Regions from separate parts of the Mammaliicoccus sciuri genome, predicted to be linked through region 3. Evidence: riboswitches for the same ligand, from Rfam matches in the RefSeq annotation. Region 3 holds a riboswitch; each other region holds the start of a gene.
What was found. Region 3 has a riboswitch for S-adenosylmethionine ahead of MUA60_RS02900 (hypothetical protein). Riboswitches for the same ligand answer to the same signal wherever they lie in the genome.
Positions count from the first base shown of each region.

Region 1: another riboswitch for S-adenosylmethionine. It lies ahead of MUA60_RS11870 (methionine ABC transporter ATP-binding protein); the one in region 3 lies ahead of MUA60_RS02900 (hypothetical protein).
Region 2: another riboswitch for S-adenosylmethionine. It lies ahead of MUA60_RS01405 (MetQ/NlpA family ABC transporter substrate-binding protein); the one in region 3 lies ahead of MUA60_RS02900 (hypothetical protein).
Region 4: another riboswitch for S-adenosylmethionine. It lies ahead of metK (methionine adenosyltransferase); the one in region 3 lies ahead of MUA60_RS02900 (hypothetical protein).

Region 1 is NZ_CP094824.1:2,288,070-2,294,239, forward strand. Features, by position in the region: gene MUA60_RS11855 (short chain dehydrogenase) at 1-270, opposite strand, end outside; gene MUA60_RS11860 (MetQ/NlpA family ABC transporter substrate-binding protein) at 400-1,221, opposite strand; gene MUA60_RS11865 (methionine ABC transporter permease) at 1,234-1,929, opposite strand; gene MUA60_RS11870 (methionine ABC transporter ATP-binding protein) at 1,922-2,947, opposite strand; SAM riboswitch class I at 3,024-3,130, opposite strand; gene MUA60_RS11875 (thioredoxin family protein) at 3,160-3,483, opposite strand; gene MUA60_RS11880 (toprim domain-containing protein) at 3,440-3,844, opposite strand; gene gcvH (glycine cleavage system protein GcvH) at 3,948-4,328, opposite strand; gene MUA60_RS11890 (arsenate reductase family protein) at 4,396-4,749, opposite strand; gene MUA60_RS11895 (thioredoxin family protein) at 4,891-5,211, shown strand; gene MUA60_RS11900 (nitroreductase family protein) at 5,263-5,802, opposite strand; gene aroD (type I 3-dehydroquinate dehydratase) at 5,931-6,170, opposite strand, start outside.
Region 2 is NZ_CP094824.1:306,234-312,403, reverse strand. Features, by position in the region: partial or broken gene MUA60_RS01415 (Nramp family divalent metal transporter) at 1-180, opposite strand, end outside; gene MUA60_RS01410 (pyruvate MFS transporter) at 311-1,579, opposite strand; gene MUA60_RS01405 (MetQ/NlpA family ABC transporter substrate-binding protein) at 1,780-2,586, opposite strand; SAM riboswitch class I at 2,668-2,773, opposite strand; gene MUA60_RS01400 (transposase) at 3,029-3,565, shown strand; gene MUA60_RS01395 (transposase) at 3,700-4,236, shown strand; gene MUA60_RS01390 (IS3 family transposase) at 4,368-5,030, shown strand; gene MUA60_RS01385 (MFS transporter) at 5,052-5,771, opposite strand; gene MUA60_RS01380 (cysteine hydrolase family protein) at 5,806-6,170, opposite strand, start outside.
Region 3 is NZ_CP094824.1:603,304-609,473, forward strand. Features, by position in the region: gene MUA60_RS02885 (ABC transporter ATP-binding protein) at 1-106, shown strand, start outside; gene MUA60_RS02890 (RrF2 family transcriptional regulator) at 230-610, shown strand; gene MUA60_RS02895 (NAD(P)/FAD-dependent oxidoreductase) at 681-1,571, shown strand; gene MUA60_RS02900 (hypothetical protein) at 1,622-1,840, opposite strand; SAM riboswitch class I at 1,915-2,014, opposite strand; gene MUA60_RS02905 (PepSY domain-containing protein) at 2,146-2,808, shown strand; gene efeO (iron uptake system protein EfeO) at 3,046-3,906, shown strand; gene efeB (iron uptake transporter deferrochelatase/peroxidase subunit) at 3,913-5,151, shown strand; gene MUA60_RS02920 (FTR1 family iron permease) at 5,126-6,170, shown strand, end outside.
Region 4 is NZ_CP094824.1:1,856,870-1,863,039, reverse strand. Features, by position in the region: gene MUA60_RS09605 (hypothetical protein) at 1-522, opposite strand, end outside; gene ytkD (RNA deprotection pyrophosphohydrolase) at 589-1,053, shown strand; gene MUA60_RS09595 (alpha/beta hydrolase family protein) at 1,037-1,813, shown strand; gene pckA (phosphoenolpyruvate carboxykinase (ATP)) at 1,835-3,436, opposite strand; SAM riboswitch class I at 3,619-3,730, shown strand; gene metK (methionine adenosyltransferase) at 3,834-5,027, shown strand; gene MUA60_RS09580 (nuclease-related domain-containing protein) at 5,466-6,170, shown strand, end outside.

The DNA.
Region 1 (6,170 bases), 1.2 Mb from region 3:
TCCAAGTAATTTACTTGTAACAGCAACTTCATTTGATTCAGGTGTTAAGTCAGATAAATCATCAAAATTCGCTGCACCTGCAGTAGAAACAACTGCATCTACATTTTGAATTTGTTCAAACATTAATTTAATATCTTCTATATTAGACATATCCATTTGATAGTCACCTGAATTACGTCCAACTTTCACAACTTCATGTCCGTTTGACGCAAGTTCTTCTGCCACTGCTGACCCAATAGTACCATTAGCACCAACTAATATAATCTTCATAATTTACCACCTTTTCAATTAATTAAATAAATTTTATCTATAAATGAAAGCATACACAAACATAATGCCCAAAGATGAGTAATAATACAAAAAACATCTAACCTTATGGCTAGATGTTTTTATAATTTCTTATTTCGCTGGAATTACAGCTCCGTCATATTTCTTGTTGATGAAGTCTTTAATTTCTTTAGATTGTAAGACTTTCATTAAAGCTTTAATTTCTTTGTCATCTTTATGACCTTTTTGAACTGCAATTAAGTTTGCGTATGGTGAATCTTTTCCTTCAACTGCAATTGAATCTTTAAGTGGATTTAATCCTTGTTCGATTGCAAAGTTAGAGTTGATGATTGTAGCGTCACCTTCGTCTGCTTGATAAGATTTAGGTAAAAATTCTGCTGATTGTTTATTGTTGAATTTAATATTTTTCTTGTTTTCTACGATGTCATCAAATGTTGCGTCAACTGGTTTAACGCCGTCTTTGATTTTGATTAATCCTTCTTTAACGAAGAATGATATGAATCTACCTTCTTCTGCTGGATTGTTCGATACATAAACTGTTGCATTTTTTGGTAAGTCAGATAATTTTTTGTATTTTTTAGAGTAAACTGCCATTGGCTCTAAATGTACGTTACCTGCTGATTCAATTTTATATCCTTTTTCTTTTGATTCAGTTTTTAAGTATGGTGTATGTTGGAAGAAATTTGCATCAAGTTCACCTTTGTCTAATAATTTGTTAGGTGTTGTGTAATCATTGATTGTCTTGATTTCTAAGTCATAACCTTCTTTTTTAAGAAGTGGTTTAGCTTCTTCTAAAATTTCAGCATGAGGTGCTGGTGATGCACCAATTTTAATTGTTTCGTTCTTTTCTTTCTTGTCGCCACTACCGCCACCACAAGCTACTAGCACGACTGTTAAAATCGAAATAAATAATAACCCAAATACTTTTTTCATTTAAAACACTCCTTAACGTTTATCAATTCTTTTTACAATTAAATCTCCAATAAATTGGATAATAAAAACAATAATTAAAATAAAGATTGTTGAAACTAAAATGACGTCATTTTGATTTCGTGTAAATCCAGTTAGGTAAGCTAAGTTACCTAAACCACCTGCACCAATTACACCGGCTATAGCAGTTGATCCAACTAAAGCAATGGCTGTAACTGTGATACCCGATACTAAAGCAGGTAATGATTCTTTTATTAATACTTTTCGAACGACTGTCCAAGTAGTAGCACCCATTGAAACTGCCGCTTCAATAACACCTTTATCAATTTCTTTCATGCCGATTTCAACAAGTCGCGCATAAAATGGTGATGCACCAATAATCAATGCTGGTAAAGCGCCTTTAGGTCCACTAATTGTACCTAGTAAAATGTCCGTAAATGGTAGTAATAATAATATTAATATGATAAATGGAATAGCTCTAAATAGGTTCACGACAAATGAAACGATTGAATAAAATACACGTGAACTTTTAGATGTTCCTCTTGATGTTAAAAATAGTAAAGTTCCTAAGATTAATCCAAATACTAAAGTAAATACTGTAGAAATAATCGTCATATATAACGTTTCATACAATGCTTCCCATACAGCATCCCATCGTACGTTAGGCATCGTGACCATTTCTGTTATGATATCTCCAAATGATTTATTCACCTACGTTCACCTCTACTTTCACGCCTAGATTATTCAATTCTTGCTTAATTGTTTCTTTAGAATAATCTCCTTGAGGTAAATGAACGATCATATGTCCAAATGTACCGTTTTGAGTTAATTTAACGTCACCTTCGATAACGTTAATATCGATATTATAAGTTTTTATAATTTTCGCTAATACTGGATCAGAACTTGTTCCACCAACGAAGTTTAACTTCCAAATTTCACCATTTGGTTGTTCTTTCTTAAAGTCTTGTAAAGTTCTTTGTAAATCATCTGCTTTAAGATCATCTTTAACAAATCGTTGTGTAACATAAGTTTGAGGGTTATTAAATACGTTAATAACTTCTCCCTCTTCAACAAACTTACCGTTTTCCATGACTGCTACATGGTCACAAATTTTTCTAATGACATGCATTTCATGTGTAATCAGTATGATTGTTAAATCCAGTTCTTTATTAATATCTACTAACAAATCTAATATTTCATCAGTAGTTTGCGGATCGAGTGCACTTGTTGCTTCGTCACATAATAAGACATGTGGGTCATTAGCAAGTGCACGGGCAATACCTACTCTTTGTTTTTGCCCTCCTGATAGTTGTGAAGGATAGGCATTTTCGCGTCCTTCTAAACCAACTCTTTTGATGAGTGCTTTAGTTCTCTCATCAATTTCACTTTTAGATACACCAGCGATTTCTAATGGAAATGCGATGTTATCTTTAACTGTTCTAGACCAAAGTAAGTTGAAATGTTGGAAAATCATGCTTACTTTTTGTCTTTTTAATCTAAGGTCTTGTTTCGATAATTGTCCAATGTTTGCACCGTCTACAATTACCTCTCCCTCAGTAGGTGTTTCTAGGCCGTTAAACATACGTATAAGTGTACTTTTACCTGCACCAGAAAATCCAATTACACCATATATACTTCCTTTATCTATTTTTAAGTCAACATGGTCAACAGCTGTTATGTCACCTTTTTTTGTTTTGAAAGTTTTAACAACTTTATTTAACTCGATCAAATCTGTTGCCTCCTAATCTCTAAATTAAAAACGCCTCACTCTTAAAATAAGAGAAAGGCGTCAAAAATTTGTCTTTCTCTCATCTCCAAAAGTTAACACTTTTTGTGAATTGGCACCATTTCATATTTATATGACGGTTGCCGGGCTTCAAAGGGCACATCCCTCCACCACTCTTGATAAGAGTTATTACGTATTTAATTAAATTCATACTATCATGATAAGTTTTTATCGTCAATAACTTTTTGAATATTCTCTAATATATACGGAACAGACTGAAAGGCATAGATTCGACGGATAACTTGATCTTTATGCATGATAAAAAGTACGGGTACTGACATGATTTCAAATTCTTTACAGAATTCTGGATAAAAATTTAAGTCACACTTATTAATAGGTAATTGTGAAACTTCGTTTGCAATATCTAACATGCGTTCTGATATTTTGCACGTTCCACATGTTGGCGTATATCCAAATAATAAATGGATATCTTTATCAAAATGCTTGTATATATCGTTCAATATTTCTGTGTGTTTCATGGTAACGATACTTCCCTTTCAATACAAAATCATTCTTAACTATAAAACCATGATAGTTTAACACATTCGCTAAATATTGTCTTGGACAGCGCGCTACTTCAGAAAATGTAGAATCAATATAAATATGCTGGCTTTCACTCACAAATTTCTTAAACCATTTTCCAATTTTCTTACCTTCCTTATCTTGATCTACTAAGACATACACTTGAGAACCGTATATTTCTTCTAGTAGCTCATCCATTTTTTCGACCCCCATCGTTCCATGGGTACAAATAATATGAACATGATCATTTAATACTTCTTCCACTCGTTTTTTATCAGAAATACCTTCTACGATTATAATCTTTTTAATCATCGCCATGAATATCACCTTCTACAAATGAGATAGTATTACAGTTCAGTTTCATGATAAATATTTTAAAAAAACTCCATGACACATCAGTATCGTGGAGTTTAATGTTATGTTATTCACCTATCATTTCGCTATAAGCGTCTGCATCTAATAATTCATCTAATTGAGCTTTATCAGATAGTTCAACTTTGACCATCCAAGCTTTATCATATGATGATTCATTAACAAACTCAGGGCTATCTTCTAGTTCTTCGTTTACTTCAACGACTTTACCAGAAAGTGGTGCATATAGTTCAGAAACTGTTTTAACAGATTCTACACTACCGAATGAATCTCCACTAGTTAATTCGTCACCTTCTTCTGGTAACTCAACAAACACGATGTCCCCTAATTCTGATTGAGCAAAATCAGTAATACCGATTGTTACGATATCTCCATCTACTTTTACCCATTCATGTTCTTTTGAATATTTTAACTCACTAGGCACTGTCAAAGTAATCCCCTCCTATATGTAATTCAATTATAATCATGACATAAAGCCATTATTCAAGCAACTATTTTTATAACCAAGTTTGACGATATTCGTCTTCTTTAAATCCAAGTGTCACTTTATTTCCTAAAACGGCTAAAGGTCTTTTAATTAACATGCCATCAGATGCTAATAAATCAAACTTTTCGTTGTCTGATAAATCATCCATTTTATCTTTTAATCCCAATTCGCGATATTTAGCGCCTCGAGTATTAAATAATTGATTAACATTGATGTCTGTCCCATCAATGATATCTTTTAATTCTTTAGCTGTTGGTGTTAATTGAGTAATATCAATCGGTTCAAAACTGGCACCGTTCATTTCTAAGAACTTTGCTGCTTTTTTACAAGTTGTACAATTAGGATATTGATAAAATTTTATCATGTCTTTACCTCCATATGTCTATTTAATTTCATTATAACAATATTAGTACAGAACATGTAGTAATGAGTTAAATATTTTTTTAAATATTAGAAATAAGATATACTTACCTTATAATCATTATTTCTAAGGAGCAGAATAAATATGAGAACAATAAGTCAATATACTGAATTTGAAGAAATTACACAAAGCGATGAACCAGTTGTCGTTAAATTCTTCGCAGATTGGTGTCCAGATTGCACAAGAATGAATCAATGGATCGATCCTATCATCGATGAATACAATCAATACAATTGGTATCAAATCAATCGTGACCAAGTTCCAGAAGCAGCAACCGAAAATGATGTAATGGGAATACCAAGTTTATTAGTATTTAAAAACAACGAAAAACTTGCACACTTACATTCAGCAAACGCAAAAACACCAGAAGATGTTAAAGCGTTCTTAGCTGAGAACTTAAAATAATCATATTAAAGCCCACAATTGAGTATAAGATCTCAGTTGTGGGTTTTGTTATTACCATTCAGTGATTAATGATTTATTTTTTCTTTCGGCAGCTTTTACACTTGAGTCTTTTTCAGTTAAATATAAAAATCCACATACATCTTCATCATCCTGAGCGCCGACTGTTTTTCTAAATGATGGATTAAATATAAATGCAGGTGTTTTCCAACATGAACCCATTCCCTCATCATGCATCAATAACATTAAATTCTGTACAAATGCGCCGATTGCCATTTGATTTTCAAGATTTTCTTTTTGTCTTGAGTCTCTTTTTGACAAGATGACAAACATGCCACCAACTTTAGTCACTTTATTGATATATTTTTCTTGTTTAGCTGGATCATTAACAAATGCTGATTGTGCAACTTCTTCTGCAAATTCAGGAATTTGTTTTTTATTGATATACACTAGTCTCCAAGGTTCTCTCATACCATGGTTAGGTGCGTATGTTGCTAAATCAACTAAAGAAAATACTTTTTCTTCGTCTATATACATATCATAATCATATTTTTTGACGCTTCTTCTTTCTTCAATCGCTTTCTTTAATTCCATTATTTACACTCCTAATTCATTGATAATTATTATCAATTGTATCATAAAATAAAGAAGCGAGATAGAAATCTAGAATTATCCTAAAGATTTCTACACTCGCTTCATCATTATTATGCATAATACAGTGATTAATTTTGATATAAAGCTAACTGTTCTTTAATATCTTTAACATGAATTTGACCTGGTGCTGCTTCTTTACCTACGAAACCATAAGTAAATTTAGATCCAAACATACCACCAGTTATTCTTGTCATCTTACCTAATTCACCCATAGATATACCAATTACATCAATATCTAACTTATGAAAAGCTCTATTCATAGCATTTAACATCGATAATAAATGGCGTTCGTTCTGTGGCATCACAGC
Region 2 (6,170 bases), 300 kb from region 3:
CAAATAATAATATATAACCGTACTGAGCCCCACCAGACATAGAAGTAATCCAGTTACCCGGATCCATATATCCGACTGCTACAAGCAAACCAGGACCTAAATACATTAGGAACTTTCTAAAAGCATTTGCTTCAACATCAAAAGAGACGTACTATTAATTTCTTCTAAACTTTTGCCCATGTCTAACACCTCTATATCAAGAGGATATACCTATTCATTTAATTTGTAAACATTTTAATTAGGGTAACCTAAACTTTTCGTTATAAAAAAAGAATCTAAAGCACATAATGTGCCTTAGAACCTTAAAATATTATACATTTTCTTCTTTTACTAAAGGATTGTCAGGTTTAATAAAGAACCACATGATGATTGCGAATACTACTGGAACCATCATTAATTGTAGTGTCATTGTCCAACCAATTTTATCTGCTAGTAAACCAGCTAAAATTGGACTTAATAATGCACCAATATTGCCCCATAAGTTCATCCAACCTGAAACTGTACCAGAGAAGTTACGTCCTAAGTCTGTAGCAGTTGCCCAGCTCATACCCATTGATAAACCTACACCACCAAGACATAAAGATAACCAGAAAATATTCATATATAAGTTATCTGTAGCTAACGCAAAGTATAGTGATATACAGAATACAACAAATCCAGAAATTGCGATTACACCACGTGCAACAAATTTAGATTTACCTGTAGATAAAATTTTATCTGAAATTGTACCACCTAGCATAATCAAAATAAACATTGCTAACCAAGGTGCACCAGCGATAAAGCCCATTTGTTTAAATTCTACATGATATTCTTCGTGAATATATGTTGGTAACCAAATTAAGAATAATGTAATGACAAATTGTACAACGAAATATTGTGCTGCAATTGCATAGAAACTGAAACGTTTGAAGAATACATTCCAAGGTGCAGTTTTTTTACCTGTATCTACAACGTCACGTGTTTCCATAATAAATCTTTTTTCTGCTTCATTTACCATTTTATGTTGTTCTGGTAAATCTTTAGCGATAATCACCCATAAGATCGCAATTACAATACCGATTAAACCGAAAATATAGAATACTGCTTGCCAACCAAACGCATTCATAATTGCGATTGTAACAATTGGTGCGATTACTGGTCCGAAGTATGAACCTGCTAATAAAGCAGAAGATGCACGACCTTTTTCATTCTTATTAAACCAGTAACTATTAAATACAGCATTTGATGGGTACATAGGCGCTTCACCTACACCAAATAAGAAACGTACTAAGTATAGTAAGCCATGATTTTTCACAATACCTGTAAGAATTGTGAAAGCACTCCACCATAATAATGCGATTGTTAACATTTTCTTAGGACCAAACTTTTCAGCTAATATCCCTGAAGGTACTTGCATTAATGCATAACCAAGTGAGAAGAATGAAGCTAATAGCCCGAATTGAGCTTTGTTCATATTTAAATCTTCCATCATAGGTCCAGCGATAATAGAGATGTTTGAACGATCCATATATGCGATAATCCCTATAATAAAGAATGCAATTGCAAAAAACCATCTTATATTAGTTCTTTTTTCTTTCATAAATATCCAACTTTCTTAATTAATTTCCCTTCTAATTCATGTGGTCATATGATGACTCTATTTATTAATAAGTTGAATATAGCACAAACAGGAAACGCTTACAACATATATTTTAAAGATTTATAATATTATTTCATTGTGAATAAATACACAAATATATAAAATTAAAACCCAGACATATGCCTGGGTTCATTGCATGATTACTTTTCATATGGAATAACATTATCGCCATATTCATCTTTAATATATTTCTTCATTTCTTTAGACTGAAGAACTTTCAGAAGTTCTTGGAATTTCTTATCATTTTTATGTCCTTCTTTTACAGCTAATATATTCGCAAATGGTGATGACTTATCTTCAATTGCTATCGAATCTTTCACTGGATTCAATCCGTTATCAATTGCATAGTTTGAATTCATAATGACTAAATCGCCTTCACCACTGTTATATGTTTTAGGTAAAAATTCTGCACCTTGTTTGTTATTAAAGTTCAAATTCTTTTTATTTTCTATAATATCATCAAATTTAGCATCTTCAATTTTCACCTTTGGATCTATTTTAATCAATCCTTCATTAACAAAGAATGATAAAAACCTTCCTTCTTCAGCTGGGTTGTTAGACACATAAATTGTTGCGCCATCTGGCAAGTGTTTCAAATCTTTATGTTTTTTACTATAAACTCCCATTGGCGTTGTGAAAACTTTTCCTACCTCTTCAATTTTATATCCATGTGTTGCTTTTTCAGCTTTTAAGTAAGGCACATGTTGAAATAGATTTGCATCATTATCTAATAACTTGTTAGGTACTTTATAATCATTCACTGTTTTAACTTCTAAGTCATAACCTTTTTCTTTCATTTTTTCTTTCGCATGTTCAACGACATCACCATGCGGAGCCGGAGAAGCAGCAACCGTAATCTTTGTATTTTCACTTCCACTAGACTTTCCACACGCAGCTAATAATAAAATAATACCGATAAAACTAACGAACTTTACGAATTTGCTCATATGTATAGACGCCTCTTTCCGATATAAAATTAAAAATAAAAAAACTTCCTCTAAAAAATTAGAGAAAGTTAGATAAACCTCCTCTCATCTTCAAAAGTTTAGACAAACTTTATGTGAATTAGCACCTTTCCAAATAGAAGGTTGCTGGGCTTCATAGGGCACATCCCTCAGCCACTCTTGATAAGAGTCTTTTATTATTCCTATCATCGTACTCAAGATTAGTCAATTTGAAATTTTACACTTGTGAATGGTTGGTATTGGATGGTGGTGATAATGGCAATAAGATATGTGAGTTGTGTGAAAGTTGGGGGATTATATAGGTATGAAGTATAACTTAGGCTATCTCTTGGCTTTATTAGACACTTAAGCCACGACTTGGCTCATCTCTGATGTGAACCCAAATATTTGAACTAAACAAATCAAAATATTGGGGTGCATTCTAATGAGGAAAAAATATGAATTTAAATTCAAACTAAAACTTGTAAAAGAATATTTAGAAGGACATCAAAGTTATAGAACAATTGCTTTAAAATATGGTATTTCAAGTTGGTCTGTCCTTCGGATTTGGGTCAATCAATATAAAGAGTTTGGAGAAGAAGGTTTAGAAATAAAAAGTAGAAATACTGTTTATACTAGCGAATTTAAATTATCTGTTTTAAAATTTAGACAAGAAAATATGTTGTCTTATCAAGATACTGCGAATCACTTTAGAATTATTAATCCTATTATCATTGCCAATTGGCAACATCAATTTGATGAAAAGTGTCGTCTTGATATAGATAATAAACAAAAGGGACGATCTCACACTATGACTAAAAAACGATCTGAATCAGATAATAAAAATTTACCTTTAAATGAAAATGAACGTGAAGAACTTGAAAGACTTAGAAATGAAAATGAGACGTTAAAGGCAGGTATAGCTTATCAAAAAAAGTTACAAGCCTTGACCGACATTTACGGAAGCAAAAATCAGAAATAGTAAAGGTCATTAAGGAACTAAATGAAACATATAATATACGATTAAGTATCTTATTTAAAGTCGCTCAAATAGCTAAATCTGATGTGAACCCAAATATTTGAACTAAACAAATCAAAATATTGGGGTGCATTCTAATGAGGAAAAAATATGAATTTAAATTCAAACTAAAACTTGTAAAAGAATATTTAGAAGGACATCAAAGTTATAGAACAATTGCTTTAAAATATGGTATTTCAAGTTGGTCTGTCCTTCGGATTTGGGTCAATCAATATAAAGAGTTTGGAGAAGAAGGTTTAGAAATAAAAAGTAGAAATACTGTTTATACTAGCGAATTTAAATTATCTGTTTTAAAATTTAGACAAGAAAATATGTTGTCTTATCAAGATACTGCGAATCACTTTAGAATTATTAATCCTATTATCATTGCCAATTGGCAACATCAATTTGATGAAAAGTGTCGTCTTGATATAGATAATAAACAAAAGGGACGATCTCACACTATGACTAAAAAACGATCTAAATCAGATAATAAAAATTTACCTTTAAATGAAAATGAACGTGAAGAACTTGAAAGACTTAGAAATGAAAATGAGACGTTAAAGGCAGGTATAGCTTATCAAAAAAAGTTACAAGCCTTGACCGACATTTACGGAAGCAAAAATCAGAAATAGTAAAGGTCATTAAGGAACTAAATGAAACATATAATATACGATTAAGTATCTTATTTAAAGTCGCTCAAATAGCTAAATCTGTATACTATTATTGGATAAATAAATTTAGTAAAGCTGATAAAGATGAAACATTGATTCAAGTAATAAAAGAAATATGTGAAGAATCAAACCATACCTATGGTTATCGTCGTGTTACACAAGCACTAAGAAATAGAGGTCGTAAGTATCGTTCCTTTAAAGGTAAAGTTGGTAAAGTAGCTCAAAATATATTAAATCGTAGATTTAAAACAAGTCTCCCATTTCAAAAAGTCGTAACAGATATTACAGAGTTCAAATTAATGAATGGTCAGAAATTATATTTATCACCTTTTATGGACTTATATAGTTCAGAGATTATCAGCTTTAAAATCTCAAGTCGTCCTACATTAGATATAGTCATCAATCCATTAAAAGAAATGATAAAGCGTCGTCCAAACCTAGATCATCGTTTAACGATTCATTCAGATCAAGGCTGGCATTATCAACATTCACAATACACTAGATTATTAAAAGACCATAAAATATTTCAAAGTATGTCTAGAAAAGGTAATTGTCTAGATAATTCAGTTATGGAAAACTTTTTTGGGTTACTTAAACAAGAAATGTATTATGGCCAAGAATTTAAAGATTTTCAGGACCTTGAACAAGCTATTCATCGATATATCGATTTTTATAATAACGAAAGAATCAAATCAAAATTAAAAGGCTTATCTCCCAAAAATTACAGGAGACAAACCTTTGAAATAATATACTAATTAAGGTTTAGATTTTTGGGTTCAGTACATAAATAGATAAAAAATGGATTGATCTGGCTCCATAAAGAAAATCATCCATGTTGTTAAAGTAATGGTAAACAACGTTATACCTATAAAGTCTATCTGTTCTTTTAATGCATTTAATTTTTTCGTACTTTCAACTTTTGGATAATATAAGAATCCAAATAAGAATGACAGAATGGAAAGCGGAACATTAACTAAGAATATTGCTTGCCAACCGCCACTGTGAATTAACAAACCACCGATTGTTGGACCAATAACAGAAATCGTCTGATTGGATATCGATAACATTGTTAATATTTTACTTGGACTATCTTTACCTGTACGCTTACCCTCATAACTGATTAAATACATTGCTGAAGGATAACCTGCACAAGTACCAATACCTATAAGAAATCTTGCTAATACTAATCCATAAAAAGATGGTGTAAAAATCGCAATCAAACTTGCTACACCTACTAAACTAGTAGCAAATAAAAATAACCCTCTAGGGCCAAATATATCTATAAGTTTACCTATCACCGGTTGACCAATACTCGTTGCTAAATATAACGATGACACAAGCCATGTTGTTTGATAAAAAGGTATATTAAAAGCTTGTGCTATTGGTATAAGTGCAACAGCTAACATAGAAGAGTTGATAGGATTCAATATTGACCCTAAAATCATTGGAGGATATAGTTTCGTATTAAAGGTTTCCTCACTCGAAACTTGACGCATAAAAATTATCTCCTATCTATACGATTGTATTTGACTATTCTAATGTCTCAGTTACTGCCGCATACCTAGGAAAAATTTTATCAATTAGAAATTGATGTGTTTCAATATCTCTGTCTGTCATCGCATCTGATAAGACCGTTAATTCAAAGTCTTTATCTGCCGCTTCAACTAAAGTAGATAACACAACACCACTCGTTACAACACCTGTTAAAATAAGGTGATCAACTTGCATACCACGCAATAACACTTCTAAATTACTACCTGTAAAAGCACTAAAGCGATGTTTTGTAACAACGACTTCATCTTCATTTGGTGCAAGTTCGTCTATAATTTGAGTTGAGGCATCATTCACACTCATTTGTTGTCCACTTGCTTTAATTCGTGAAAATGATTTGTTGT
Region 3 (6,170 bases):
ACAAGGTCAAATTCAAGAAATGGGCAGTCATGATGAACTCGTGGATAAAGGCGGTAAATACAAAGATTTATACATGTCACAGTTTGAACAAATTGAAGAATTTTAACATACTGCCGGAGATCTTTATGAAGAAAAAGGTCTCTGCATTTTTTATTTTGAGCTAAATAATAGACTTTCAGTTTAAAGTTGTTATTATAGAGTGTTAATATCTATGATTAAGAGGTGTAACATGAAGATTTCTAAAGGGTCAGACTATGGGCTGCATGCTTTGGCATATTTAATTGCTAAAAGAGACCAACAGCCCATCAATGTTAAAAGTTTATCTGAAACGTTAAATGTGTCTGTAACATATTTATCTAAAATATTAACGCAATTAGTAAAGGCAAACGTCATAAAATCTGCATCTGGTGCAAAAGGCGGTTATTATTTAGTTAATAATTGGGAAGACATAACTGTCTATGATATTATTACTGCAATTGATGGTCATCAAAGTACACTTGAAGATAGCTTTAATCACGGTCCAGAATGTAAGATACAAGCGATATTAACTTCTGCTGAAGATGAAATGACGCAAGCTTTGAAAAATAAAACTTTAAAAGATTTAATGTAAGTTAAATCTTTTTTTATCTATCAATTATAGATATTACGACTCTACAATAGTTATGAAAGGTGGAAATGCTATGTTTGATTGTATCGCAATAGGTGGAGGGCCAGCAGGATTAGCGAGTGCACTCACGTTAGGAAGAGCTTTAAAAAAGACGTTAGTGATAGACAATAATAATGCGAGAAATAAAGTGACACAGCATTCACATGCATTTTTAACGCAAGACAGTGTAAGACCTGAAGAATTGAGAGCTAAAGGAGAACATGATGTTGATCAATATGATGATGTAACGCGAATTAATGACACGGTGTTAAACATATTGAAAGAGGAGCATAACTTTATTGTTGAAACAGCCAACCAACAATATAAAGCTAAAAAAATTATGGTATGTACAGGTTTACGGGAAACATTACCAGAAATTGAAGGTTTAAAAGAAAGTTGTGGCAAATCTGTCTTTTATTGTCCGTGGTGTGATGGATATGAATTGAAACATAAACCATTACTCGTAGCTGTTCAACCTGAGCATGTGAAACATATGGCGATGCTTATTAACAATTGGACAGACGATATCGTTATAAGTAGCCGTGATTTTTCATTATTAACTGAAGAAGATAAAGCGTTTATTGAAAGTAAACATATCACATTAGTGGAAAGCGAAGTAGCGGAATTTAAACATCATGAAGGACAAATTAATGAAGTTATCTTTAAAAATGGTGAACGTATCAATAGAAGCGGTGCAATCATTGGTGTGAAGTGGGATACTGATTTTGAATTTTTAAAAGCGTCCGATATTGAAAGAGAAGACAACGGAAAAATAAAAATTAATGAGTTAGGTGAATCATCTATACCAGGATTGTTTGTAGCAGGTGAAAGTAAAGATTTCATGGCATCTCAACTAATAGACGCAGCAGCAAATGGTAATCAAGTCGCAAAATTTGTAGCAATGCAAATCATTATGGAATCATAAATAAAAACAGGCTGGGACATAATGTAATGTCTTAGCCTGTTTTAGAATGCTTATTTTTTAGTTATTTTAATATTAATTTCAAAGTCACCAAATTGAACATTGCGATGTTCAGAATCTGAAGTTGGTTGAAGTATTGTATTCTCAACTCTGCATAATTCTTGGATTAAAGCGTTCTTCTTCTGAGTCTTACCTATTGAACCTGAATAACTTCTTGGTGGATTTGCCTGCAATTCTAATAGTTCTGATAAAATATCGTCTCTTGTTCTCATATTTATTGCCTCCTAATTTGATAGTTACAATAAAACAGCTCATCTTAAGATTAAGAAGAGCTGTTTAGAGAATCTTCTTATCTTTCAAGTTAAACTTGTTGGATTTAGCACAGTACATACGCCTGTTGCTGAGGTTTCATCGGGCCAATTCCCTCCGCCTACTCTTAATAAGACTACGAGCTATTTTATTGTTTCTTAATCATAACGAATTAATTGTATTTTGCCTAATTTTTAAAATCTAAATGTTTAAAAGGTTTGAGGTGGTCTATATATTAACTGAATATGAAGCATAGGAGGAATAGATTATGAAGTATAAAATGCTTTCTTTATTGTTGTCAGCAGGTATCGTGTTAGCAGCATGTGGTAATGGTGACGGTGATAACAATGATAAAAAAGAAAATCAAAATGATGAAAAAACAGAACAAACAACTAAAGAAAATAGTAACGACGATCAAAATACAGATGACCAAGATTCAGACGATGATCAAAACACAGATGATGATCAAAGTTCAGACAAAGCAACTAAAAATACAGTTAAATGGGATGACATTAAAGTCTCTCCTGAAGATGCTGTAAAAGCTGCACAAAAAGAATCAAAAGGTGAACTTAAAGATCTATCTTTTGAAAAAGAAACAGGCGAGTGGAGTTATAAAGTTGAATTAGCTGATGGAACAAATGAAAATAAAGTACTGATAAATGCAGATGATAAATCTGTTACGAATGTTGAAAAAGAACAAGAAGATAGTGATGATAATGATCAAACATTCAAATTATCAGATGTTGCTAAATTCGAAGATGCACTTAAAGTAGCACGAGACAAAGCTAAAGGTGATATTAAAGAATGGTCACTAAGTGAAGATAATGGCAAACTTGTTTATTCTATTGAGTTAAAAGAAGGTAATAAAGAATCAACAGAATTTACAATTGATGCTAAGTCTAAAGAAATTCTTGAACAAGAAACAGATTAATTTATTAAGAACATAGGATAATTCATTTTATCCTATGTTTTTTTATGTTTATTTATTGATTATCATTCTCAATTAGCATTTCGCATGAAGTTTGAAAAAATTTCATTACATAAATACTATAGGTACAGCCTTATATTTGTATTTTCTATGAATTCTATAAAATTTTTATTGACTATTGCACATTATAGGCATAAATTAAAGATAATAATGATAATCAATTAGATAGGAAGTGTTATGATGAAAAAGTTAGCAACAACTTTATTAGCAAGTACTTTAATTTTAACAGCGTGTGGGAATAGCGCTGATAAGAAAGAAAATGAAGATAAAAAAGAAACAAAGGAAACGAAAAAGTCTGAAAAAGCGGATTTCTCTAAAGAAACTAAAGCTTATAAAGATTTTACAACAGAACAATTAGATAAATTCTTAGCTGATACTGAAAAGTTCGTTGAAGCGGTTAAAGCAGACGATATCGAAAAAGCTAAAGAAATTTATCCTAAAGCGCGTATGTACTATGAAAGATCTGAGCCAGTTGCTGAAAGTTTCGGTGATTTAGATCCGAAAATTGATGCACGTTTAGCAGATATGAAAGAAGAAAATAAAGAAGACGAATGGTCAGGTTACCACAAAATTGAAAAAGCATTATGGGAAGATAATACAACTAAAGATATGGCACCAGTTGCTGATCAATTATTAAAAGACACTAAAGAGTTACGTGCAAAAGTAGATACAGTAGATGTGACACCTAAATTAATGTTACAAGGTTCAATCGACTTATTAAATGAAGTATCTAGCTCAAAAATTACAGGTGAAGAAGAAATTTATTCACACACAGATTTATATGACTTTAAAGCAAACATCGAAGGGGCAGAAAAAATCTTTGAAATATTTAAAGATAAAGTAGCAGATAAAGATAAAAAGCTTGCTGATACAACTCAAGAAAGATTCGATAATGTTAATAAATTATTAGATCAATATAAGACTAAAGATGGTGGATATGAAGACTATACGAAACTATCTAAAGATGAAACGAAAAAACTTTCTGAAGCTGTTGATAAATTAGGGGAATCTTTAAGTCAAATGGCTGTTATTACGGAGTGATGATTGATGTCTAATAATGAAAATCATATAGCTAGAAGAGATTTTCTAAAACTCGCTGGTGTTGGTGGTGCAGGTCTACTGATAGGTTCTACAGGTGTAGGCGGTACTTTTCTTGCATCTCAATACTTTGCTAAAGATAAAACAGGCGTAAAAAATAAAATCAATTTCTATGGTAAATATCAGTCTGGCATCACGACAGAACAACAAAAACACATTTACTTTGTCGTTCTAAGCATTAATAAAATGTCAATTTTAGATGTTAAAGAAATGTTTAAAGTATGGACAAATTATAGTGTTCATTTAATGAATGGTGAATATGTAAAAGAGATTGGTAAAAACAAAATGTTACCAAGTCCAGATACAGGGGAGACGATTGGCTTAGACGCCAGTCGTCTGTCTCTTACTTTTGGTATAAGCCCTTCATTCTTTGAAAAAGTTGGATTGAAAAAGCATAAACCAGATTTATTAAAAGATTTACCACATTTTCCTAAAGATCAAATTGATGAAGACTATTCAGGTGGAGACATTTGTATACAAGCATGCTCAGATGATCCACAAGTTAATTTTCATGCCATTAGAAATTTAATTAGAGTGGCTAAAGGTGAAGTTTCAATGAAGTGGAGCCAAGCAGGATTTAACTCATTTGAAGAAAAGGATGGTAAGAAAGAAACACCTAGAAATTTATTCTCTTTTAAAGATGGAACAGGTAATCCTAATGTCCAAAATAAAAGTGATTTGAATGAATACGTCTTTATACAAGATGGTTGGGCTAAAAATGGTTCATATTTAGTCGCAAGAAGAATTCAAATGTTGTTAGAAACATGGGATAGAACGGCTTTAGGTGAACAAGAAGCCACATTTGGTAGATACCGTCATTCTGGTGCGCCAATTGGTAAAGAAAAAGAATTTGATACATTTGACCCTGATATAAAAGATAAAAATGGCGAGAACTTGATAGAAAAAGAATCGCATGTCAGTTTAGCAAAAGCATCTAAAACGAATTTATTAAGAAGATCTTTTTCATATTCAGATGGTATAAACGCAAACACAGGTGCTTTTGATGCAGGATTACTCTTCCTAGCATTTCAAAAATCACCGGAACAATTTATTAAAATCCAAAATAAAATGGGTGCTATTGATAAATTAAATGAATATATTACACATCGAGGTTCAGGTATTTTTCTATGTTTACCAGGTGTCCAAGAAGGAGGATATTTAGGTGAAACGTTATTCAATCGTATTTAGTTTAGTTGCAATACTATTTATGCTACTATCTTTGACCGCTAAAGCAGAAACGAGCTTAAGCGATATTTATATTAGTGTGACAGATGCCAAATCTGCGATACAAGATAAAGACGAAAAGGCATTCGACAAGCATTTCAAAGAGATTAAAGATAATTGGCAAAGTACGAATAAAAAAGACCATAAACTTGTGAAAAAAATAGATCAAGATATCGAAAAAATTGAAAAAACAACGTCTCAAAAAGATAGAGAAAGTGCGCTAAATACACTGACTTCTGATTTAATTGATTATGAAAAAGTATTAAATCCTGTTGATAAAAAGAAGAAACGAGATCAGTTACAAAATGAAATGCAGCCATTGATTAAAAATATAACAAAGGCGATCTCAGATAAAGATTTTGAAAAAGCAAAAACGATTAACAATCAATTAAATGCGACTTGGACAAAGAATGAAAAAATTGTTCGAGAAGAAGATATTGGCAGATATGGTCAAGTTGAAACTGCATTAATGTTTACAAGAATTGAATTAACGAAAGATAAAGTAGATGCGAATAGTGCACAAATGCAAGTCGATCAATTGAAAAAAGAACTTGATGATTATCATGCAGGGAAAAAATCAGATGCTAAAACAAGTGATCAAGATGTTAACATTTTAAATGAACATTTAGATACTGCGATTAAAAATATCAAAAATGATGATTTAGCTAAATCAAAGCAAGCGTTACAACAATTTATTATTGCATGGCCAAATGTTGAGAGTGAAATTAGCACGAGAAATGGTGCGTTGTACACTAAAATAGAACAAAAAATTCCTCAATATGCAGGTCAACTTGATGAAGATAATAAAGATGATATTGGTAGCCAATTAGAAACGCTCAATCAAGAAATTAAATCAACCATTTCTAAGACGAGCTATACATTTTGGGATGCAGCTTTAATCTTATTACGTGAAGGTGTAGAAGCACTGCTCATTATAATGGCGTTACTTACTGTAACACGTAAATCTGAACAAACAAAAGCAT
Region 4 (6,170 bases), 1.3 Mb from region 3:
ATAGAGATATGACATAACTTTTCCTGTACCTTCATATGAAAGGGTATCGTTTTCTAAAGTGACATCGTCTTCAATAGGTTTAAGTAAACTTTGATTAAAAGTCGTTAAATCGAACCAATCTTGTCCAATTTTTTGATAATAATCTATTTCGGCATTCTTTGCATGATAATTTAAATATTTAGATTTAGGAGAGGATTTGATTTCGTTTGAATCAATCCAAACACTTTTATTATGCACTGGAAATTGTTTTGTATTACTTTCTTGTTCGACATTAAATGCAAGTTTATCATGGTGGTTTGTTCGGCCATGTGACAGTTGTTTAAGCGTTGTTTTTTTATCTTGAAAATCAACTGTTGTTTCGTTACTAGATTTAATCGAATGTGAATCTACCTTTTTAATATTTTTTTGAAAAGCTTCGATAGCATCGCTACTATCATCAAATTTATTTTGACCTTCCGGACTACAACTTGCTAGAATAAGAGTAATTGTTAATACTAAGGTCGTTAAGGTTAACTTTTTCAATATCTTCTACCTTCCTAATAATATGTATATACAGTTTATCATAAATGAAGAAAGAGGTCGTGTATCATGCGCTACAAAGATCCAAATGGATTGGATGTTGATTTAGCATATAAATGTCCAACAGATCAACAAAATGCGAAACATGTTCTAGGTATTCCTATTTTTAATAATGAATATGTGTTAACGCATCATAAGATAAGAGGTATTGAATTTCCAGGTGGGAAAGTTGAACCAAATGAAACGAATAAAGAGGCTGTTCAGCGTGAATTATATGAAGAAACAGGCGCGATTGCTAAAAATATAACGTTTATAGCTTCATATACTGTACATGATACAATCCCGTTTAATAAAGATGTCTATTTTATTGAAGTAGAATCAATGGATAGCAATAAGGCATATTTCGAAACTTATGGACCCGTTATTGCTAAAGAAATCAATGATATACCTGAAGAAGAGAAGAGTTTTCTTTTAAAAGATACAGCAATATTAAAATGCGTTGAAAGGGTGTATAAACTTGGATTTCTACAGTAAGAAAAAAATGCCAGTTTTCTTTAATCATCATCTAACTGAAGAAGTGATATATGAAGTGGATGGATTGAAAGTTAGAGGCATGTTGATGACACCTAATAAACGTGTTAATCGCATCGTTGTATATTTACGTGGTGGTAAAGGACAAGTAGGTAGAGTGAGACCAGGTCGTATGGCGCAATTTAAAGATAAGTATACACTTGTCTTTGCACCTTATTACAGAGGTAGTAACGGTAGTGAAGGTAGAGATGAATTTTGTGGTGATGACCTTCATGATGTTATAAAAGGTATCGAAATATTAAAGTCACATTACCCAAATGTTCCTGTTCATATGCTTGGATTCTCTAGAGGTGGTATTCAAGGCTTACTTACGTATCAAAAAGTGAAAGCAACGAGTTATATTATATGGGGTGGGGTTTCAGATTTATTGATGATGTATGAAGAACGAATTGATCTAAGAGGGATGTTAAAAAGAATGGTTGGACATCCTAAAAAACAATATGAAGCGTATGCACGTAGAAATGCATTGCAATCTATTCATAAAGATAGTCCACCTATATTAATCGTTCATGGAGATGAAGATAAGCAAGTTAATATTAATATGGCATATCATCTAGAAGAACATTTAAAGCAAGAAGCGGTAGATCATCAAACAATCTATTTATGTGGAGAAGGCCATGTTTTAAGGCCAGAAATAGAAAAGCAAACATTGTTACAAATTAAAGAATGGATGTATAAATGTGAAAAGAGCTTGGACCAATAAGGCCCAAGCTCTTTAAGTATTTTATAAGCGATTATATGTGAATCCGCCTTCTTCTTGAATATGCTCAGAAGACTCACCGAATTTACTGAAGTTTTCTTTGAAGTTCTTAGCAAGTAATTTTGCTTTTTCGTCATATGCTTCAGAAGATACCCAAGAATTACGTGGATATAATATTTCTGAAGGTACACCTGGTACATATTTCGGAATATTAAGACCAAAGATTTCATCTTTAACAAATTCTGAATTCTTAATTTCTCCACTAATTGCACGACGAATCATTGAACGTGTATGTTTCAAGTCCATTCTTGAACCTACACCGTATTCGCCACCAGTCCAACCAGTGTTTACAAGATAAACGTCTACATTATGTTCATCGATTAATTTACCAAGTAATTCAGCGTATTCAGTCGCATGTAATGGTAAGAAAGGTGAACCGAAACATGTTGAGAATACTGGTTGAGGACTTGTTACGCCTCTTTCTGTACCTGCTAACTTAGAAGTGAAACCACTTAAGAAATGGTACATAGCTTGTGATTTATCTAATTTAGAAATAGGTGGTAATACGCCAAATGCATCTGCAGTTAAGAAGATAATAGTATTTGGGTGACCAGCTATTGATGGTGTAATAATATTATCGATAAAATCAATTGGGTATGCAGCTCTTGTATTTTCAGTTAATGAAGTGTCGTCATAATCTACTGAACCATTAGGATTTACGGTAATATTTTCTAAAACTGTTCCATAACGGATAGCATCGTAAATTTGTGGTTCTTTTTCACGGCTAAGACTTACTGTTTTAGCGTAGCAACCACCTTCAATATTGAAGACACCATTTTCGTTCCAACCATGTTCATCGTCTCCGATTAATTTTCTATTAGGATCTGCAGATAAAGTTGTTTTACCTGTACCAGATAGACCAAAGAATAAAGCTACATCTTTGTTATAACCTACGTTTGCTGAACAGTGCATACTCATAATACCTTTTTTAGGTAATAAGTAGTTCATAACTGAGAATATACCTTTTTTCATTTCACCAGCGTATTCAGTACCACCAATTAGTATGACACGGTGTTTGAACGAAGTAATAATGAATGTTTCAGAATTTGTGCCGTCTTTTTCTGGATCAGCTTTAAATCCTGGTGCACTAATAACAGTGAAATTAGGGATGATATTAAGTGCTTCTTCTTTAGTTTCTGGGCGAATAAACATGTTCTGTGCAAATAAATTATGCCAAGGTAGCTCATTAATAACACGTAAATCTAAACGTGATGATTCATCTGCACCTGCATATCCATTAAAGACATAAAGTTGTGATTTTTGGTTTAAGTAGTCAATAACTTGATCATATAAATTTAAAAAGTTACTTTCTGAGATAGGTTGGTTGATTGTTCCCCAATCAATATCTTGTTCAGTATCTTCCTCTTTAACGATAAATTTGTCTTTAGGAGAGCGACCTGTGTATTTACCAGTTTCCATTCTGATTGCGCCAGATTCTGTTAATACGCCTTCTCCTGCTTCTAGAATGTGATTGTACAATTCAGTTCTAGAAAGTTGTTGTAGTGTAGTGTCCTTCTTTAAAAGGTTTGAAAGTTCGATTGATTCGGTAATTGACTGCATTGCCATAAATGACGACCCCCATGTCTAATATTAATATTGTAAGCATTTTCATGGAATTAGTATAACACATTAAAATATATAGTCTATACTAATGAGTAAATTTGTTATAAAATTTTTTTAGAAATTTGAATGTGTTTCGTTCCATTGACATATTATGAAAACTTTAGTATTATCATTTCTGACGGATTCTCTTATCCTGAGTGGTGGAGGGACATGGACCCAATGAAACCCAGCAACCTCTTTCTAATGAAAGAAAGGTGCCAAACCGTTTGCAGACCAATATTGTCTGAACGATAAGAGCGAATGGACGAGTGTGCCTTCTCTCTACATCTTTATTGAGAGAAGGCACTTTTTATTTGCGCTGAGGAAGAGACCGTACAACTTTATTTAAAGGAGATTTTTTATGTCAAAGAATAGAAGACTCTTCACATCAGAATCAGTAACAGAAGGGCATCCAGATAAAATTGCGGACCAAATTTCCGATGCGATCTTGGATGAATTATTAAAAGGCGATCCTAAAGCAAGAGTCGCTTGTGAAACAACAGTAACAACTGGTATGGCTTTAATTGCAGGTGAAATTTCTACTTCAACATATGTAGATATCCCTAAAGTAGTTAGACAAACAGTAAAAGATATAGGATACACAAGAGCGAAGTACGGTTATGATTTCCAAACGATGGCGATTTTAACTGCTATTGATGAACAATCACCAGATATCGCACAAGGTGTAGATTGCGCATTAGAAGATAGAGATGATTTATCAGATAGAGAAATAGAATCAATTGGTGCAGGTGACCAAGGTCTTATGTTTGGTTTTGCTACAAATGAAACTGAAACATACATGCCTTTGCCAGGTTATTTAGCTCATCAACTTGCGAAGAGGTTAACAGATGTACGTAAAGACGGTACTTTAGAATATTTACGTCCAGATGGTAAGACACAAGTAACAGTTGAATATGACGAAAATGATAAACCGGTAAGAGTTGATACAATCGTTATTTCTTCACAACATCATGAAAAAATTGAATTAGAAAAAATTCAACAAGATATTAAAGATCATGTTATCTATCCAATCGTACCTACAGAATTATTAGATGAAGAAACTAAATTCTTTATTAATCCAACAGGTAGATTCGTAATCGGCGGACCACAAGGAGATGCTGGATTAACAGGTAGAAAAATCATCGTAGATACATACGGTGGTTATGCAAGACATGGCGGAGGATGTTTCAGTGGTAAAGATCCTACTAAAGTAGATAGATCAGGAGCATACGCAGCAAGATATGTAGCTAAGAATATAGTAGCAAGTGGATTAGCAGATAAATGTGAAGTCCAATTAGCATATGCAATTGGCGTAGCACAACCAGTATCCATTTCAATAGATACTTTTGGTACAGGTAAAGTAGAAGAAACTGTATTAGTAGAAAAAATAAGAGAAGTATTTGATTTAAGACCAGCTGGTATTATTCAAATGTTGAACTTAAGACAACCAATCTACAAAAAGACAGCAGCATACGGTCACTTCGGTAGAACAGATGTTCAATTACCATGGGAACAATTAGATAAAGTAGATTTATTAAAAGACTTATTAAAATAAATGATGAAGCTCTGTATATAATCTTGCGGGATATATGCAGAGTTTTTATTTTAGGTTTGGTGGAAGTAGGGTTGTTATTAGCAGTTTTGGTAAGAAGTGCAAATAAGGATATCAGTATTAACACTTCAGGCGACTTTTGTAACTAACGCCCCCGTTATGAACAAGTTTAGCCAGAAGTGTTCGCAAGACCCTCGTTATGAACAAGTTTGGGCGAAAGTGTTCACAAGAGCCCCGTTATGAACAAGTTTAAGTCAAGTTGTTCATAATGAACTGAATTTTTATAAAATATTTACTATTAAAGTGTGGTTTAACTACTCAAATGTATGAAGTATAAGAAATTACGTTATATTATCAATATATTTCATGATATATACTGAATTTATTTGTAATTTTTACTATAATGGAATTAATACATATGAAAGGGAGCGATCTACAATTATGAGTCAATTAGAACCGATTCATTATGGATTAATCGCAGCGATCGTTATTGCGATACTATTTATTATATTATTCTTTGTTTCATTAAAACAGAAACAAAAATCTTTGAATAAGATTCAAGAAGCTCATAAAAAAGAAAATGAGACGCTTAAATCTGAACATAAAGAAAAGTTAGATCATGAAAGAGTTGAAAATAAAAAGGTTCTAACGAAACAAGAAGAAACTCATCAAGAAGCAATTTCACAAAAAGAAAGAGAAATTGACTCATTAAAGTTATTTTCTAAGAATGAAGGGGAATATATAACTGATAGACACTTGTTAGAGTTAAGAGACCAACTTGTTAATGAACGTAGAATTAGACCTGAAGATATGCATATTATGGCAAATATCTTCTTACCTAAAGATCCATTAGGTAAAGTTCGACAAATTGATCATTTAGTCTTAACAAGAACGGGTATATATGTAATTGACTCTAATTTAGTAAGTGGTCATATCTATCACGGTATTACAGAACAGCAGTTTAGTGATTTTCCAGTATTAGGACAAGTCTTTGAAACATTGGATTTAAACCCAAACAAAGAACAAACATTATTACTTGAAAAACAATCAAATAATAAAACTGCAGCATTCCATTCATATACTGATGAAGTTAAAGAAGTTGATAATACAACTGAAGAATTACAAAGACAGTTAGAACTTAAATAT